One region of the Paenibacillus sp. sgz302114 genome, then DNA from elsewhere that is predicted to be linked to it. Evidence: riboswitches for the same ligand, from Rfam matches in the RefSeq annotation. Region 1 holds a riboswitch; each other region holds the start of a gene.
What was found. A riboswitch is a leader RNA that binds a small molecule or an ion and turns the genes downstream of it on or off. The one in region 1 is predicted to bind cyclic di-AMP.

Region 1 (2,201 bases):
CAGCTTCCTTCGATTGCGGAACAAAGATATCAATACGGTCGCCCTTAATGGCACTTCCCATATCGGTAGCAACTCCCATCATGCCGCCGACTGGCAACCCATCATGGTCGTAGCCGGTAATATACAACTTGCTTCCCAGCGGAATGACGCTTGGGTCTACTGCAACCGTACCGAGCTTCAGCGGATTGCCGAAGTAGTCGACTGCTCCCCAGCCGTTCTCTGACGGATGTGCCGTATATGCGCTTGCTTTAACCTGTACGACATCCGAGACGTCATATGCTCTGCCGCCAACTGTAATTTCGTTTTGGTTCGCTTGTCTTTTCGCTGCCGTCGATTGGCTCGACTTCTTCTTTGCAGCTTTCTTCACCGTTTTCTTTGCTGCCTCTGCTTTAGGGGCTTTCTTCGGCTCTGCCGCTTTCTTCTCAGCCTTCACCGACTTCTCGGCTTTCACAGATGCCTCCGCTGAATTATCCAGCTTTGCCGTTTGTTCAGTCTGCTTCGACTGTTGCGAAATCGGCTGCGGCGCATCCTGCTTCGAGTTCGCGACTGTCACTGTCGTTGGAATAACGATCGTCAGTCCCTTATACACATTCGCAGGATCGATCATCGGATTCGTCTTGAGCAGCTGCTCCAGCGATACGCCGAATTTCTGCGACAACGACCAGAACGTATCCTCGTCCGTCGCTTTGTACTCCGATGCTGCTTGCGCTGCGCCCGCGTGCGTGAAGATCGCGATGCTAAGTGCAGCGAGTAACGCACTCTTTTTCCAGAATGATTGCTTCAATATGAACTTCCTCCTTTAATTTACGGACATATATCCTTGTTTGAACGACCCGGATATATTCCGTCAATACGATGCTGACAGGTCAAGCTGCTTAATGGCTAAGCCAGCTACTCATCTTCATCGCATGCGGCCTACGAGGTTAGTTGTCGGATTCGGACGAAAGGAGTTCCGCCCTACGCTTGTTAACCAAACGATTCACCCCAGCGCTGCTGACAGCGCATTAACCAGCCAATAGCTGACTGGCGAGCAAAAGCGACTTTTTATTACGTCAGCATTGCTCTAAAAATATCCCCCGCACATAATGTTTCGGCTCGCGTTAAAGGATAACACAGAAACTCATGCAAATCCTACAGGAAAAAGTGACCAACATCCCCGTCATGCTGCATAATCACAGATTGCGCGGCAGTCGAATCGCTACCGTCGTCCCTTTGCCGGGGACGCTTTTAATATCCATTTTCCCTTGATGGCCTTCAATGATCCGGTAACAAATCATAAGGCCAAGCCCTGTTCCGCTGTCCTTTGTCGTGAAGAACGGACCGCCGAGCTTCGGCAGCTGCTCCTCTGGGATGCCTGTTCCTTCGTCGATAATCGACACGGCAATATGCTGCGCATCTACATTCGTAAGCGTAATGGTAATGATCCCGCCGCTTGGCATCGCCTCGATGGCATTCTTGAGCACATTGACGAATACTTGCTTCAGCTGATTCTCGTCACAGAGCAGCTCCGTCACATCGGAATCGAGCAGAGGGATAATCTGCACATCTTTCAGAATCGCCTGCGTTTCGAGCAGCGTCAGCACATTGCCAATAATCCGGTTCAGATCATGCTTGCGGAACTGGCTTGCTTGCGGCTTCGCCAGCGCCATAAACTCCTGTACGATCGAATTGATCCGGTCGAGCTCCACGAGCATAATGTCAAAGTACTCATGATACTTATCAATCTTCGTCTTCAGAAACTTCGAGAATCCGATCAAGGAGGTCAGCGGATTGCGAATCTCATGTGCAATTCCCGCCGCCATCTGTCCAGCAACGGAGAGCTTCTCGGAATGAATGAGCGCCTCCTCCTCTTTCTTCCGTTCACGGATATCGCGAAAGACGCTCTGGACGACAGTTCCTCTCCCCGGATAGTTATGTATACGGGTACTGGATACCTCCACATCAATAACTTCACCCCTCACGTCAATGAGGCGGCATTCCTCGAATTCATTCGGCTCATCCGTCTGCATGACCGCGCGGATTCGCTCCATTGAGCGAAGCTGATTATCCGGGTGCATGAACTTCCAAATCTTTACCTCATCCATGATCTCTGACAGATCAGTCATGCCAAGCAATCGAAGTCCCGCTTGATTGGCGAACAGCACTTCGATTCCGTCATGCACAAAGATCGGCTCTGGCAAATATTTAATTAAACGCTGATA
Region 2 (2,201 bases), on a different contig from region 1:
TCTTCCTCTACCGCACCATCGAAGGGATTGTAGTGCCTGTCCTAAAGCGGTTTCCCGATACGTATAGCAGCGGAAGCCACGCGGTCCAGCTGTTCATGACCGAGGCTCAGTTTCAGCTGCTCAAGACGGATCTCGTCCAGCCATACGCCTGGCTATTCTGCGGACTGCTGGCCGGGCGGATGATCATCACCCCATTCCTTAACGCTGGTCTGTTCCATTCGTTGCATCATACGACAGATGAGGCCGGAACGAAGTTTCTAAGCGGCATTCGAAAAGTGTGGAAGCCAGTCGCCCTGCTCTATCTCATCGAAACTGCGCTCACCCTTCTCCCTGCCATCTGGCTGCTGCCGCGCGCGTTAACGAAGCTGCTCGCTAGCAATTCGCTGCTCGAATTCGCCCAGCACGCAGGACCGTGGGCGGCCGCCTGGCTGGCATGGGCGGTGCTCATCCACCTGCTCTTCCTCACCATGCAGTTCGGCGCCGCCAGCGGCACGGGCACACTCCGCTCGCTATGGGGCGGAATCGTAAACTTCCTGCCTTTTGCAGGCATCTCGCTGCTCATGTGGGGTATCGGCGCCTTGCTTAGCATGACGGTCGCTTCCGTATCCATGTTGTGGGCGGGACTGTTCGCACTCATCCTTCACCAAGGCTATCAGATGATGCGCACCATTATGAAGGTGTGGACGGTAGCCGCCCAGTACGATGTGTGGCAATCGAAGCAAGCTTGAGGCATAGCGGCAATCAATATGGAGTAAGGGACTGCGACCTATTGTCGCGGTCCTTTTTTGCATGTCACTGAAAGTGTTTGAACCGACACCTATCTAGCCATCCTCATATTTTTCTACAAGACAGTTCTCGCCATAAATTGCTCTAATTCGTTGCAGGAGGAATATATGCCTACTAACCGCTCAATCGCAGGCCCACCAACGAATTAGACGCCAAAAAGGTTGCATTCTAATAATTTTAATTTGTGAACAACTTGTGAACTTGGAAGGAGAAACGAGAAAATGATCGAATACTTTTTCCTCGAAAAGAAAATTTTGCCGAATTCCCTTTCTTGGGAAACGGGGGAACCATTCTGGGTGAATTGATCCCGACATCCGCAAGGCGCTTATCAAGACGCGGATGCCAGAGGTGATCATAGGGAGCCTTCAACCGAACCCCACAGCTAACCTCGTAGGCACCGGAAGGAGTTTCCTGTTTTGAAGAAAATTTCTGCACTACTGGTCGCTCTTGCGATGCTGCTATTATTCCAAGTTGGAAGCGTTTTTGCAGAATCCAAAATGGATGGTGTCATCAATGGTGTGATCGGCACCCCGTATTCGTACACGGGAACAACGACGAAAGGGTTCGACTGCTCTGGATTTACCATGTATGTGTACGGTAAACTAGGCGTCAGCATTCCACATGCATCCCGTTCGCAAGCACAGCTCGGCAAGAAAATCGCGAAAGCGGATTTGATTGCGGGCGATCTCGTATTTTTCAATACGACTGGCAAAGGAATCTCGCATGTCGGCATCTATGTTGGAGATGGCAAGTTTGCACACGCTTCCTCGAGCAAAGGTGTTACGATCAGTGCGCTAGGTGATTCCTACTATTCAAAACGCTATGTAACTGCACGCCGCGTTATGAGCCCGCAAACGTATGAGAAATACGCTGACGAGCCGTCAGATGAACCAGGCGATGGAGACTCCGATTAATTAGTACTTGCAAGCGTAAACGGCTGTCGCCGTCTTATCGGCAAAAGCTTGCGTTTCGCGGAGACATTATGTGAATTTATATAGGTGAAACCAATAAATTCAATAATGTCTAGCAAAAAAACGAGTTCACCTCAATTGAGGCGAGCTCGTTTTTTGTTTTTTGCTGCTTGATCCAAACATCGTGCTCGGCGATTAGCGTCCGGCAGCTTCTAGTTAGCGGCGTTGATAGCGGACCCACCAGAACGTGCGGCCGACCTGGACGTCGAGCGCGATGCCAAGCGGAGCGAAGAGATCATACAGCTCCACCGGTGTCGCGCAGCCCTCGCTCCTGCGATCTGCCATCACAACGGTTGCGCCGGTCGCAAGCCTCGAGTGCCAGTTCTGAAGGAACTGCGCCCGTTGCTGCGGCGATAGCTCCCCTAGGCAGAAACAAGCAAGTCCAGCGTCGAATGTCTCCGCGACAGCGGCTAGCTCCTCTTGCCGGATCGCCTTCGATACCGG
Region 3 (2,201 bases), on a different contig from region 1:
GGCTGAATACGCCGTCAGCGTTACGTTACGAAGCATCTTCTTCGAGCTGAACGTTACGCCCCGCTTCGTCAGCGTTGTCACCGCTGGTGATTTAGCAGACAGCATCGTCACCTTCGGTTCAGGCTTTTTCGTGCCTATTGCTACGACTTGATCCACGGCAGAGGACTTCGTCATTTTCTCCACGAGCGTTTGCGATACGAGAACGCCGTTCTGGAACACCTTCTCATACCGTTTCACAATCGTGCCTTGTTTGCCCGTCTGGACAAGTTTTTCTTTCCCCAATGCGAGCTTCGGATCTTCCTTCTTCACGACCGTGAACGGAACCGGATATGCACTCTCAGAGTACTTCTTATCGATCCGTGTAACCGTAATAATCATGTTAGGCTCAAGCGAAGACGTTAACGGGGGTACGACTTTATCTTGACCACGTACCGATATGTCAGCCTGATCGATCGCTGCCGCTACCGTTTTTTCTGTCGTATACATCGTCTTTGCTTTGCCGTCTGCCTTTACAACTAAAGGTACCGCCTGATCAATTACAATCCGGTCGCCATCTTTAATTCCGCCATCGAGCGACATCGACACTTTATCATAAGCGCCAACAGTAATGGCTTGTTCATCCAGTAGGCGTTGAAGGGACCATTGTTTTGTCGAAACAATCGTTTCTCGTCCATTCACTACTACGGACACGTGCTTGTCAGCCGTTCCGTGCAACAACACCAAAAACATGAAAGTCATAGCGATTGAGATCAGAGCGCTTAGAACAATTAAACGCACGTTCTCATGCTTCCATCGCAATGCGAAAGACATGCTGGATGATCGTTTACCATGGGTGGTGTCCTTCATCTGGAGTGCTCCCATTTCTTCGGTCCTCCTTACATAGCCCCGCCGCCTTGTTACGCATGATACTTAGACGCGACTATTGAGATTTGGCGTGCGATAAACGCACGCATTTCCAATCCTTATTCACCTCCGTGCCCGTTCCATGATACGCCCTGTGTCGTCACAATATGCTTCATTCAAACAAAAAAGAAGCCCGATGACAGAGGATCTGTTTCGTGGCTTCCCAATTCGACAAGGGTAAGCATGGATTGCATGCACGAGGTTGATCTCTCTTATTTACGCTGGCGAGGTTAGCTGTCGGATTCGGGCGTGAGAGTCGCCCTATTCGCTCGTGACGTTAAGCGATGTCTTCAACCACGTCACCAAGCAAAATTCACCCCAAGAAGAATCTCCATGTCTACTTCTGTTTGCCACCGCGCAATTCATTTCACTGCGTGATACAAACAGTTTCAACAATTGGTTCCCCCGCTCTCCAAAACTTCGGAGATTAAGCGTTTATTGGAAAAGGAATACAAGTTTTGTTGCTCTGAAATGAATCATACCGTCTATCGCTGCACATTGTAAAGAACTGATTAATGACGATTTTAGCGAATTTTTAGGATAATCCAGTGATTTCAACTTGATTTCTAGGAATAAAGTTAGTTTTTTCAACGGAATGGTCCTAAATCCTTGCTTTCACTTCCATTTTCACTACATTCCAAAACATTTCAGTGCATTTTCGGTCGTAATTTTAGCTATTTCTTCCACGGACTTGCCTGTTAGCTCCGCCATCGTATTTGCTACAAGACGGACGAATGATGATTCATTTCGTTTCCCTCTATGGGGGTGCGGAGCTAAATAAGGGGCATCTGTTTCAATCAGCAGACGGTCAAGCGGCACATGCGCAAGCACCTCTTTTGGCACACGTGCATTTTGGAATGTAAGCGGTCCCCCGAACGAAATATAGAAGTTCATATCGAGGCATTGCTTTGCCGTTTCCCAGCTTCCAGAGAAGCAGTGCATGACGCCGCCGACTTCCCTTGCGCCCTCTTCACGAAGCAGTCTGACGACATCCTCATGTGCGTCCCTGTTGTGGATTACAATCGGCTTCTGCTTTTGTTTCGCTAGCTGAATTTGCTCCCGAAATACACGCTGCTGCACATCTTTAGGTGAAGTGTCCCAGTGATAATCGAGTCCAATCTCGCCGATCGCAACAACCTTCGGATGATCGCATAAAGATGCAATCCAATCCAGATCCTCCGGCAGCATATCAATGCTGTCTACCGGATGCCAGCCGACAGCGGCATAGATGAACGAATACTGCTCGGCAAGTTGCATCGTGGTCGGAATCGTTTCCCGGTTGAAGCCGATATTAATAA
Region 4 (2,201 bases), on a different contig from region 1:
AGCCGCTTCGCAATTTGCTGTCCACGGCGAATATAGATCGAGCCGTTCCAGTGATACTGCGCGGCGACAAGAATGCGCTCTGCTGCGCCGGACGGACCGATGAAGCCCTGCTCCTCGCGGTATTTCTCCAGCGATTCGTTAACGCCTTCTGCCATTAACCGCAGTGACAGCTCTCTCAGCTTGCCGAGGTTGCCGCGTTTCAGCAGGCCTGGGTCTTTAATATTACGTAAACGCCCTTCACTCAGGCGGTTTAATATGGTCTCCGGCGAAACGTCAATGAGCCGCACTTCGTCCGCAAGCTCAAGCGCATCGGCCGTGACGGTACATTCCGCCTCAATGCCGGTCAGCTTCTGAGCAAGCTCCGTGACGCCGTCCAGTTCGTACACATTGACAGTCGTTATGATGCTGATGCCATGGCTGAGCAGAAAAGTAATATCCTCAAGACGAGTCGGAAACTTTGCATCCGGACGATTCTTATGCGCCAGCCCGTCAACAAGCAGCACCTCCGGATTACGTTCCAGTATCGCATCAAGATTAAGATCCTTCTTCTCTTCATCGCCTTTATACCAGTGAATGCTTGGAATCCGTTCCAAATCTGCGAGCTGCTCTACCGTTTCCGGACGGCGCATCGTTGACACCGCACAGACGGCAACCTCAATTCCCTGCTGCTTCAGCGATTGGCCCTCGCGCAGCATGTGATAGGTTTTGCCAGAACCGCTAACAGCACCAATGTACACTTTCAGACGTCCGCGATGGATTTTGGAGATGGATAATAGCAATTCTTCAGGGGTTTTACGGCGGTAACCAGCCATAACAAACTTCGCCTTCCTTCCTACACCTATAAACTAACTTTCCCAAACCTTGTGAAACTAATAAATTCTATAATGCGCACAAAAAAGAAGCCTGTACGGGGGGAACTGCCTCTTAAAGAAGAGGAACGCCTCTCGCGGCTTCTAGGCACAAATTTATAATAAAAAGTGTCTATATGCACGATAATTCGTCGCCTCTCGGTTACGCTTACGAGGTTAGCTGCCGGATTCGGGCGTGAGAGTCGCCCTACTTGAAGAGCTGCAAGGCCGAAGCGGCCGGACTCCTTCAAGATTCACCCCAATGGCTGCAACCGGCGAAAAATGCTTCACCGTGCGCTTGCCATTACTAGTGGTTCCCCCGATTTCTTAAGACAAGAAATTCAGCGTTTCATTTAGCTTGCTTCATGTTACGCTCCCAACCTCTCTTTGTAAAGGAATGCCGCAGAGGGTGCACTCTCGTTTCCTGCCAAGTTAGGTGGATATAACGCTTACAACAAAGCACTGCTCCAGCATCCTCTGCCTACCTCACTATATCGCGGTTTCTCGCAATTAGCTGGCATTTGACAGAGGACTAGAGCATTTTAGATCAAAATGCGCCTACTACGAGCTCAATCGACTTCAGCGCAAGACCGATCAGAAAACCGCAAACCGCGCCATTGACGCGAATCCATTGCAAATCCTGGCCGACTTTATCTTCAATTAACTCAACAAGCTGATCGTTGTCGAGGCGGTCGAGATTCTCTTGCACGAAAGAACCGATTCTCGTGTGGTTGCGTTCAATTAGCTGCACGATCTGGCCCTTCAACCAATTCTCGGCATCTGCCACAAGCTCGCGGTTCGCTTCGAAGCGGTCCGCCAGCTGCGAGAGCAGCGGCCATACGCGTTCTGCGAACGACTCATCGTGCACGAACGCAATTCCTTTCTCACGAAGCGATTCGAACAGTCGCGTCAGCTCGCCTTCCAAGTCAAAAGCATTCAGCAGCTCATCGCGCAGCTGATCCAGCTGACCGGTCTCGGACAAACGCGTGATAATCATCTCGAGGCCGCTATGCAGATGCTGCATAATTGTGGCACGACGCTGCGTATCCGGCACCTTCAGCTCGTTAATCTTATTCAGGATGAACGACTGCAGCATCGTGCCGAGCCTGTCTTCATCCAGGTAGCCGATAAAGGCGTTGACGGCAAACTGCATAAGGCCGCCGAGATTCAGCCCTTTCACTAGCTGCATGGCGGAATTGCCCAGCTCGCGGCGCATGCCCTCCGTGCCAGCCCACGCTTCGGCGCGTTCGAGCAGCAGGTCGAGCAGCCGCTCGTCGGTGCCGTTCCGGGCGGCACGGTGCAGGAAGCCGCGCAGCAGCGCTTCAAGGTCGATGCGAGCAGCTGCGGCGCGGA

Region 2: another riboswitch for cyclic di-AMP. It lies ahead of AC0LWF_RS23715 (C40 family peptidase); the one in region 1 lies ahead of AC0LWF_RS06405 (3D domain-containing protein).
Region 3: another riboswitch for cyclic di-AMP. It lies ahead of AC0LWF_RS25555 (resuscitation-promoting factor); the one in region 1 lies ahead of AC0LWF_RS06405 (3D domain-containing protein).
Region 4: another riboswitch for cyclic di-AMP. It lies ahead of AC0LWF_RS16955 (histidine kinase); the one in region 1 lies ahead of AC0LWF_RS06405 (3D domain-containing protein).

The regions. Positions count from the first base shown of each region.
Region 1 covers NZ_JBVYOI010000002.1:294,623-296,823, forward strand. The annotation lists gene AC0LWF_RS06405 (3D domain-containing protein) at 1-784, opposite strand, end outside; cyclic di-AMP (ydaO/yuaA leader) riboswitch at 898-1,106, opposite strand; gene AC0LWF_RS06410 (ATP-binding protein) at 1,173-2,201, opposite strand, start outside.
Region 2 covers NZ_JBVYOI010000014.1:35,837-38,037, forward strand. The annotation lists gene AC0LWF_RS23710 (hypothetical protein) at 1-728, shown strand, start outside; cyclic di-AMP (ydaO/yuaA leader) riboswitch at 1,032-1,198, shown strand; gene AC0LWF_RS23715 (C40 family peptidase) at 1,203-1,700, shown strand; gene AC0LWF_RS23720 (hypothetical protein) at 1,914-2,201, opposite strand, start outside.
Region 3 covers NZ_JBVYOI010000018.1:10,475-12,675, reverse strand. The annotation lists gene AC0LWF_RS25555 (resuscitation-promoting factor) at 1-861, opposite strand, end outside; cyclic di-AMP (ydaO/yuaA leader) riboswitch at 1,108-1,347, opposite strand; gene AC0LWF_RS25550 (TatD family hydrolase) at 1,534-2,201, opposite strand, start outside.
Region 4 covers NZ_JBVYOI010000006.1:96,029-98,229, forward strand. The annotation lists gene AC0LWF_RS16955 (histidine kinase) at 1-812, opposite strand, end outside; cyclic di-AMP (ydaO/yuaA leader) riboswitch at 1,000-1,205, opposite strand; gene AC0LWF_RS16960 (DUF445 domain-containing protein) at 1,396-2,201, opposite strand, start outside.